Regions from separate parts of the Mesorhizobium sp. B2-5-3 genome, predicted to be linked through region 2. Evidence: riboswitches for the same ligand, from Rfam matches in the RefSeq annotation. Region 2 holds a riboswitch; the other holds the start of a gene.
The links. A riboswitch is a leader RNA that binds a small molecule or an ion and turns the genes downstream of it on or off. The one in region 2 is predicted to bind cobalamin.

Region 1 (4,210 bases), on a different contig from region 2:
GTCGGCCGCCGATTCGAAGGCGAAGGCGGTGTTCATCTCCGGCCGGCCGCGAAAAAGCTCGGTCCAGCGCGCGCGCACCATTGCCGGCATGCTGGGCATGGCCGCTGCCAGCAGCGCCGACACGAACATTGTCCATACCGGCCAATCCTGGTTGGCCGACGCAATCAGCAGCAGGAATGCCAGCACGGAGATGATGGTGGTGGGCACGACGATCCATGTCTGGCCGAGGCGGTCGACCAGCCTGGAGATCTGCGGCGCCAGGAAAGCGTTGGCCAGCGCGAATGTCGCCGAGACGGCACCCGCCAGCCAGTATTCGCCACGCGTCTGCGACAGCATCGCCACGATGCCGATCGGCGCCATGGCGATCGGCAGGCGCGCCATGAAGCCTGCAGCGGCAAAGCCCTTGGCGCCAGGGGCTCGAAAAATCTCGGAATAGGGGTTCTGCATGGTCCGTTCCTCGACAAAAGGCGATTCGGAAATTACATACGATGCGTATGAATACTAAATAGATCATACGTCGCGTATGTCAATTGGCATACGTGACGTATGTAGATAAGGCCAGAAGAGATGCACAAGCCCCGCAGGGAAATGATCGCCGAAACGCGCGCCAAATTGATTGCCGCGGCCCGGCATGCGTTCGGAACGATCGGTTATGCCGAGGCATCGATGGATGATTTCACCGCATCGGCAGGGCTGACGCGCGGTGCGCTCTATCATCATTTCGGGGACAAGAAGGGGCTTTTGCAGGCGGTTATCGCCGAGATAGACGCCGAGATGGCGGCACGGGTGAATGAGGTTGCAGCGAAAGCACCGACCCGCTGGCAAAGCTTCGTCGACGAATGCACGAGCTACATCGAAATGGCGCTGGAGCCGGAAATCCAGCGCATCATGTTTCGGGACGGTCCGGCCGTGCTGGGGGATCCCGCGCAATGGCCGAACGCCAATGCCTGCGTCGCGTCGATGACCGATCACCTGACGACGCTGCAGGGCGGCGGGGTGGTTGTCCCGGGCGTAGACCCCGAGACCGCGGCACGGCTGATCAACGGGGCGAGCAGCCAGGCGGCGCAGCGGATCGCCAATTCGAACGACCCGGAAGCGACGTCGAAGACCGTGGTGGCGGCATTCAAGCAACTGCTCGAAGGATTGTTGAGGAAGGATGCCGGAGCCGCCTGACGACGGCAGGCCGCCGGCAGCGCGCTGCGCATGCCGTATCGGCAATCAAATCAAGGGTTTGTCAGACGTTTCGCATGTTGCCGCCTTGAGGCGTGCGATCGTTGATTTGAGCGGAACTTCGCCCTGTCCGCAAAACGTCTCGCTCATGATCAGCTCGGGCAGCGGCAGCCGCCGCCCCCAGCCATGTGTTTCGAGGTCCGGTTTCGGCGCGAACTCCGAGACACGGCCGACACAGAGATAGGCCACCGGCGTCACGTGCTCGGGAATCGACAGAAGGCCTTTCAACGCCTGCGCCTCGATAATGCTGACCCAGCCAACGCCGACGCCTTCGGCGCGCGCCGCCAGCCAGAAATTCTGCACCGCGCAGACCGTGCTGTAGAGATCCATCTCGGGATTGTGCCAGCGTCCCAGCGGCGAACCCTGTGAGCGTCGGCGGTCGCAGGTGATACAGATATTGAGCGCGCTTTCGCAGATGCCTTCCAGCTTGAGCTTGCGGTAGAGCGCCCGCCGCTCTTCCTCGATCGCCGGCAATTCCTGCTCGCGCGCCGCGAGGAACAGGTCGCGCACCTGTTCCCGTCGTTCGGTGCCACGAATGACGATGAAATTCCATGGCTGCATGAAGCCGACCGATGGCGCGTGATGGGCGGCAAGCAGCAGCCGCGCCAAGACCTCGTCGTCGACGGCCTCTGATGTAAAATGGCTGCGGACATCGCGCCGCGTGAACATGGCGCGGTAGACCGCATCGCGCGCCATCTGGTCGAATCCGTCACCCACGGGGATGGTCATATTGTCCGGCATCGCTTGTCCCCTTGCGATTGCAATCAACTGCCGTCCGCCTGACCATGCGGATGACGATGCCTGCCAGGCCGGTCTTCTGGCTCGGGATCAACCCGCATCCGGCGCCTTCCCGTCATCGACAGTGGCATTTACCGGCGCGGTCCCCCTTACAGCGTTGGGCACGCCACGGTATCAAACCGTGTTCCCGATTCTCCCGCTCGCGGCGGGCACCAGGCAGTGGCCGGGACTTTACGACGAAGCCCCTGCGCCGCCAATCCCCGCGGCGACGCGAACGGACGCAAGCGCGATTTTCCCCAACCATCAGGCCGCAACGCATGGCCATCGCCGCGCCAGGGCACTAGATAGGGAGCATGGCCACTCGTCTCTACACCCATCCGATCTTCCTCGAGCACATCACGCCACCCGGCCATCCGGAGCGGCCGGACCGCTTGCGCGCCATTGAGCGCGTGCTCGACGACGAGGCTTTTGCCGCGCTCGACCGCCTCGAGGCGCCGGAAGGCGATGAGGCCACCATTCTCTACGCGCATCCCGAGGATTTCGTCGAGCGGGTACGCGCCGCCATTCCCGATACGGGCATCGCCCGCATCGATGCTGACACAACGGCCAGCCCGAAGAGCTGGCAAGCGGCGATCACCGCGATCGGAGCCGCCAACGCCGCCGTCGACGACGTCTTTGCCGGCAGGGCAGACAACGTTTTCGTCGCCGCCCGGCCGCCCGGCCATCATGCGGAGAAAGCGACGGCGATGGGCTTCTGCCTGTTCAACACGGCGGCCATCGCCGCACGTTATGCACAGCGCAAACACGATATCGAACGCGTCGCCATCGTCGACTGGGACGTGCATCACGGCAACGGCACGCAGGATGTTTTCTGGGACGATCCGTCCGTGCTTTATTGCTCGACGCACCAGATGCCGCTCTACCCCGGCACCGGAGCAAAGAACGAAACCGGCGCCGGCAACATCGTCAACGCGCCGCTTGCGCCGCAGACCGGCAGCGAGGCGTTCCGCGATGCCTTCCTGTCGCGCGTGCTGCCCTCGCTCGACAATTTTGCACCCGACCTGATCATTATTTCGGCCGGCTTCGATGCGCATCATCGCGACCCGCTGGCCGAGATCAACCTGACCGAGGATGATTTCGACTGGGCGACCGGCCAACTCATGCAGCGCGCGGCGCGCCACAGCGGCAACCGGCTCGTCAGCCTGCTCGAGGGCGGCTACGATCTGCAAGGATTGGCATTTTCGGTCGCCGCCCATGTCGGGCGACTGATGAAAGGATGAATGATGGCTGGTGAAACCAACGAAGACGTCAAGGCGATGAGCTTCGAACAGGCTCTCGACGCGCTGGAGAAGATCGTCGATGATCTGGAGCGTGGCGATGTGCCGCTCGACCAGTCGATCAGGATCTACGAGCGCGGCGAGGCGCTGAAGGTGCATTGCGACCGGCTGCTCAAGGCGGCCGAGGACAAGGTGGAGAAGATCAGGCTGTCCCGCGACGGCAAGCCGGTCGGGACGGAGCCGCTGGACGCGGATTGAGGCACGCAGCCGTCTCTCTGGTTTTTGACACGATCATGATTGAGGATAGAACGCGTCCCGATTGAAACGGCTCCAGGACAAGAGGAGATACGGAAGCGATGTGCAGAAACATCAAGACCCTGTTCAATTTTGATCCGCCGGCGACCAACGACGAGGTGCGCGATGCAGCCCTTCAATTCGTTCGCAAGCTGAGCGGAACGACGCGGCCTTCGAAGCAGAACCAGCACGCATTCGACCATGCCGTCGAGGCCATCGCGGCGTCGGCGCGCGAGCTTCTCGATTCGCTTGAAACCAACCAGCATCCGCGCAATCGCGAGGAGGTTGCGGCCAAGCTGCGGGCGAAGGCGGCGATCCGCTTTGCCTGATCTGGCCAAAGCAGCCATCGGCCGCTGACAAGGAGAGTTCATGAGCTTCTTTCCCGGGAAGGACCCTGAAGCCGGCGATGCCTTTGCCAGCGACCAAATCGAATTGATGGTCATTCCGAACGCCAAGGACATTGGCGGTTTTCAGGTTCGCCGCGCCTTGCCGACCGCCAAAAGGCGGCTGGTCGGTCCCTTCATCTTCTTCGACCGCATGGGCCCGGCCATCCTTCGTGCCGGTCAGGCGCTCGATGTCCGGCCGCATCCTCATATCGGCCTGTCGACGGTCACCTACCTGTTCGACGGCAGGATCAGGCATCGCGATTCGCTCGGCACCGAGATGGTGAT
Region 2 (4,210 bases):
GTAATTGGTCAATGCGATGAACATGAAGGAGACCGCAAGTCCGGCGAGGATCAGCCGTTCGGGGCCTTGTCCCCTCACCCGCGCAACCAGCAAAAGCACAACGCAAGCCGCCAGAATACCTCCGGTGAACGCGGCGATCGGTAGCGTCCAGATCCCGAAACTGTCGCCGAAGACGGTGATGACGGAGACAGCGCCGGCGGCGGCTCCCGACGAGAGGCCGAACAGGAACGGATCGGCAAGATCGTTGCGCGTCACTGTCTGCAACAGCGCGCCGACCACGCCCAGGCCGCCGCCGAGACAGATGGCCAGGATGGTGCGCGGCAATCTGAGGTCGACGACGATCCTGCCGACCGGGCCGGACACGTCATGCCCCTTCAATCCGATCGCATGGCCAAGTGCTGCAACGACGTCGCCCAGCGGGATCATCGTCGAACCATAGGCGATCGATAGCAGCGCGAGCGCGGCCATAGCCAACGCGGCCGCCATCATGGCCAATACGAATGCCTTGTGCCGCAAAGTCATCTTCCCGGTTAAAAAGCTTCCGGATGCATCGCCCTGGCGATCTTGCCGATCGCTTCGATGTTGGCCGGTCCGGGTGTCAGTTCGGCATAGCGAAGCGCCACGAAGCGTTCGTTCTTGACCGCGTCTGTCTCCTTCATTGCCGGATGCGCTTTCAGGAAATCGAGCAGCTTCCGGTAGCCGCCGCCATCCTGATAGTCGAGCAGGATGAGGAATTGCGGATTGCGCGAGGCCACCGTCTCCCAATCCGTGTTGCCCCAGCTGGTGTCCATGTCGGCCATGATGTTGTCGCCGCCGGCCGCGGAAATCATGGCGTTGGGAAGGGCGAACTTGCCTGATGTGAACGGCTTGTCCTCGCCGGAATCATAGAGGAAGACGCGCGTTCCCCTGCGGTCGCCGACCTTTGCGGCGATTTCGGCGAGCTGCGCCTTCCAGCCGGAGACGAGCTTATCCGCTTCGGCCTCCTTGCCGAAGATCTTGCCCAGCTTCTCGACATCGCCATAGAGCAGGTCCATCGAAGCGGCAGGCCGGTTCTTGTCGAGATGGACACAGCTTTCCGTCAGCACCAGGGTCTTGATGCCGTGTGGCGCCAGCGTATCGGGCGTCACCTCGCCGCCCGGCTTCATGCCGTAATACCAGCCGGCGAAGAAGAAGTCGGGCTCGACAGCGACCAAGTTTTCCAGCGTCGGATATTTGGGCGCCAGTTCGGGGATCGAGCTCTGTTCGGCCTTGAATTCGGGAGTGACCTTGTACCATCCAGTGATGCCGGTCAGGCCGACGATCGACGGCTGCAGCTTCAGTGCGAAGGCCATCTCGGCCATGTTGAGATCGTGAATGACGGCGCGCTTTGGAGGCGCGTCGAAGGTCAGCGGCTTGCCGCAGCTGTCGACCGTCACCGGAAAGGCGAAGGCCGTAGAGCCGAGCAGGGAGAAGGCAAGAGACACGGCAAGGCGTTTCACGGATGTTGCTCCTTGTTGAACAGGATCTGCCGGAAATGGCTTCGATCACGAAGATGGCGCGGCACGGTTCGGAACCTCGAACACCGTCAGCTCGCGGTCCTCCGTCGGGTGGCGCAACCTAAAGACGTCGATACCGAAGATATCGCGGATCAGCTGCTGGGTGAGTGCTTCGCGTGGCGGCGCCAGCACATGCAACCGGCCATGGCTCATCACCGCGACTCTGGTGGCGAAAGGCGTCACCAGTGCCAGATCGTGCAGCACCGCGATCACGGTCATGCCGAGGCCTGCAACCAGTTCGAGCAACTCGCTGCGCGCCCGCGGGTCGAGATGGTTGGTCGGCTCGTCGAGGAACAGGATCTTCGGCTCCTGCGCGATGGCGCGGGCAAGCTGGGCGCGCTGGCGCTCGCCGCCCGACAGCGAGCCGATGGTGCGGCCAAGCAGCGGCAACAGCCCGGTCCGGCGCAGCGCCTCGACGACAATGTCGCGTTCCTCGCTCCTGTGCCTGCGGCCGGTATGCGGAACCCGGCCGAGCTCGACATAATCGATCACCGCCAGCCGTGGATCCGGTTGATCGGTCTGGCCGACGACGGCGATGTGCAGCGCCCGCTCGGCGGTCGAAATCCTGTCCAGCAGGCGTCCGGTGAGCTTCACTTCGCCCGAACTCGGCCGCAGCATGCCCGACAGCATGCGCAGCAATGTCGTCTTGCCGGCGCCGTTGGGACCGATGATGGCGAGACGGTCGCCCGCCGCCACCGAAAGGCTGACCGGATGCACCAGATGCAGGCCATCCGCCGCCGCGGCCAGGTCGCGGGCCTCGAGAAGCGGCGCGGTCATGGGCAATTCCTTGCAGGGCCTGCCGGAATACGGGCCAGCGTCTTGCCTGCCAATCCTGCCGGACGCTGGCCTGAATTCACCTCGGTGGCGATATCGCGGCAAAGCGTGCACACGATGATGCGATGCATGGGAATGCAGTGAATGCGATCGATGGAGCCGTCCAACTTCCGTCACTTTCAAAAATGGCGACGGAAGGAAGCTGGCTTGAACCGGTCGACAAGACCGAACCCCGCGTCTCCTCCCGGCACACCCCGTCCGGTCAACTCATGCAGATGGCAGGTCTCCTGGCTCGCGGGTCGTTGCGCCATCCTGCCTTCCCAGCCTTGCCGGCCAGTGGCTTTTCGGATTTTGCTCGCCGCTTACAGTTGCGGGGGCAGCCAAGGCTTCGACCCGAAAATCGGGCCTCACCATGTTCCCTTTTCACCCCTCGCCTTGCGGCGCGGGGACCATCACGAGTCGCAGCCTAGGATGCAGGCAGCGTCAAGGCAAGGTCGATGTATGTTCTGTTATAACAATACAATCATCCGGTCAATCGCTATCGCGCGCCACCAGTTCCAGCGGCCAGACCTCGCGAATGATCTCTGGCCCTTTCGCGCCGGCGAAAGCCGGGAGCGAGGCGAGCAGGATTTCGCCGAGGCGCCGCCCCATCGGATCCAGGCTCGGGCGAAAGCCGGTCAGCGCCGGCGAGAAATAACGGCAGAGCGGCGTGTCGACGATGACGATCACCGCGACATCCTGCCCGGGCTTGATCCCCATTTCGGCGAGCGCTTTGCAGCCGCCGAGCGCCATCGAGTCGTTGTTGAAGATAATCGCGGTCGGCGGATCCTTCGACCGCATGACTTGCGGTGTCACCGCGTAGCCACCGGCTTCGTTGATAAAACCGTCCACAATCAGGCCGGGATCGACTTCGATGCCGTGCCGCCGCAGCGCCTTGCAATAACCCTCCAGAAACAGATAACCGAAATTCAGGTCAAGCGACGGCCGGATGGCGGCGATGCGGCGGTGGCCACGCGCAACCAGCCGGTCGACCGCATCGGCGCCCGCCTTCTCGAAATCCAGATCCAGAGAGGGATAGCTGTCGTCGCCGGACCGGCTTCGGCCGAGCGTCGCGAAGGGAAAGCCGGCCTTGCTCAGATAGTCGATGCGATCGTCCTCGCGCCGCGTCCAGGCCAGTACGACGGCATCGGCACGACGCGTCTCGACGACGCGGCGCAGCCGCTCCTGTTGATAATCCGCCGGCGCGCCCATGACGATGATCAGGTCCAGCCCGCACTCGGCCAATGTCGCTTGCAGTCCGGTGAGGAACGGAATGAAGAACGGCTCGCCATACTGCTGGTCGCCCGGATGCGGCTGCAGCATGAAAGCCACGGCATGGGTGGTGCCGCGGCGTAGGTTCCTGCCCGAGTGGTTCGGTGAATAATTGAGCTTCCGGGCCGCCTCGAGCACGCGCTGGCGTGTCTCGGCGTTCACGTCGGCGCGCCCGTTAAGCGCGCGCGAGACTGTACCGATCGAAATGTTCAGGTGCCGCGCAAGATCGTGAATGCTGGACGCCAAGACCTCCCCCTCCTGCTTCTGGCTAGCACCAGCCGGTCGTGCGGCCAAGGCGTTTCAGAGCCGACGGTACAAATCCGATTGACAATATATGCCATCGGGTGTGTCATCGTAAACGTTTACGGAAGTCATTTACGGACTGCCGTGGGTGCCAGCCAGGAGGGGTTGGCCGGAGGAGCGCTGGATGATGCACGTCGTCCTGGTCGGGTGCGGAGCCATGAGCAAAACCTGGCTCGAGGCCATCAGCCAATCCCCTGCCGTCAAGATCGTCGGTCTCGTCGACCTCGACGCCGACAGGGCGCGCCAGCGGGCACGCGAATACGACCTCGCCGGGGTCGCGATCGGGA

Region 1: another riboswitch for cobalamin. It lies ahead of bluB (5,6-dimethylbenzimidazole synthase); the one in region 2 lies ahead of FJ867_RS07630 (ABC transporter ATP-binding protein).

What each region holds. Positions count from the first base shown of each region.
Region 1 is NZ_VFUS01000008.1:37,322-41,531, reverse strand. Features, by position in the region: gene FJ867_RS19570 (MFS transporter) at 1-447, opposite strand, end outside; gene FJ867_RS19565 (TetR/AcrR family transcriptional regulator) at 568-1,173, shown strand; gene bluB (5,6-dimethylbenzimidazole synthase) at 1,219-1,971, opposite strand; cobalamin riboswitch at 2,020-2,200, opposite strand; gene FJ867_RS19555 (histone deacetylase family protein) at 2,322-3,248, shown strand; gene FJ867_RS19550 (exodeoxyribonuclease VII small subunit) at 3,252-3,503, shown strand; gene FJ867_RS19545 (DUF2277 domain-containing protein) at 3,602-3,868, shown strand; gene FJ867_RS19540 (pirin family protein) at 3,909-4,210, shown strand, end outside.
Region 2 is NZ_VFUS01000003.1:43,723-47,932, reverse strand. Features, by position in the region: gene FJ867_RS07640 (iron ABC transporter permease) at 1-522, opposite strand, end outside; gene FJ867_RS07635 (ABC transporter substrate-binding protein) at 531-1,478, opposite strand; gene FJ867_RS07630 (ABC transporter ATP-binding protein) at 1,524-2,312, opposite strand; cobalamin riboswitch at 2,569-2,778, opposite strand; gene FJ867_RS07625 (LacI family DNA-binding transcriptional regulator) at 2,841-3,866, opposite strand; gene FJ867_RS07620 (Gfo/Idh/MocA family oxidoreductase) at 4,048-4,210, shown strand, end outside.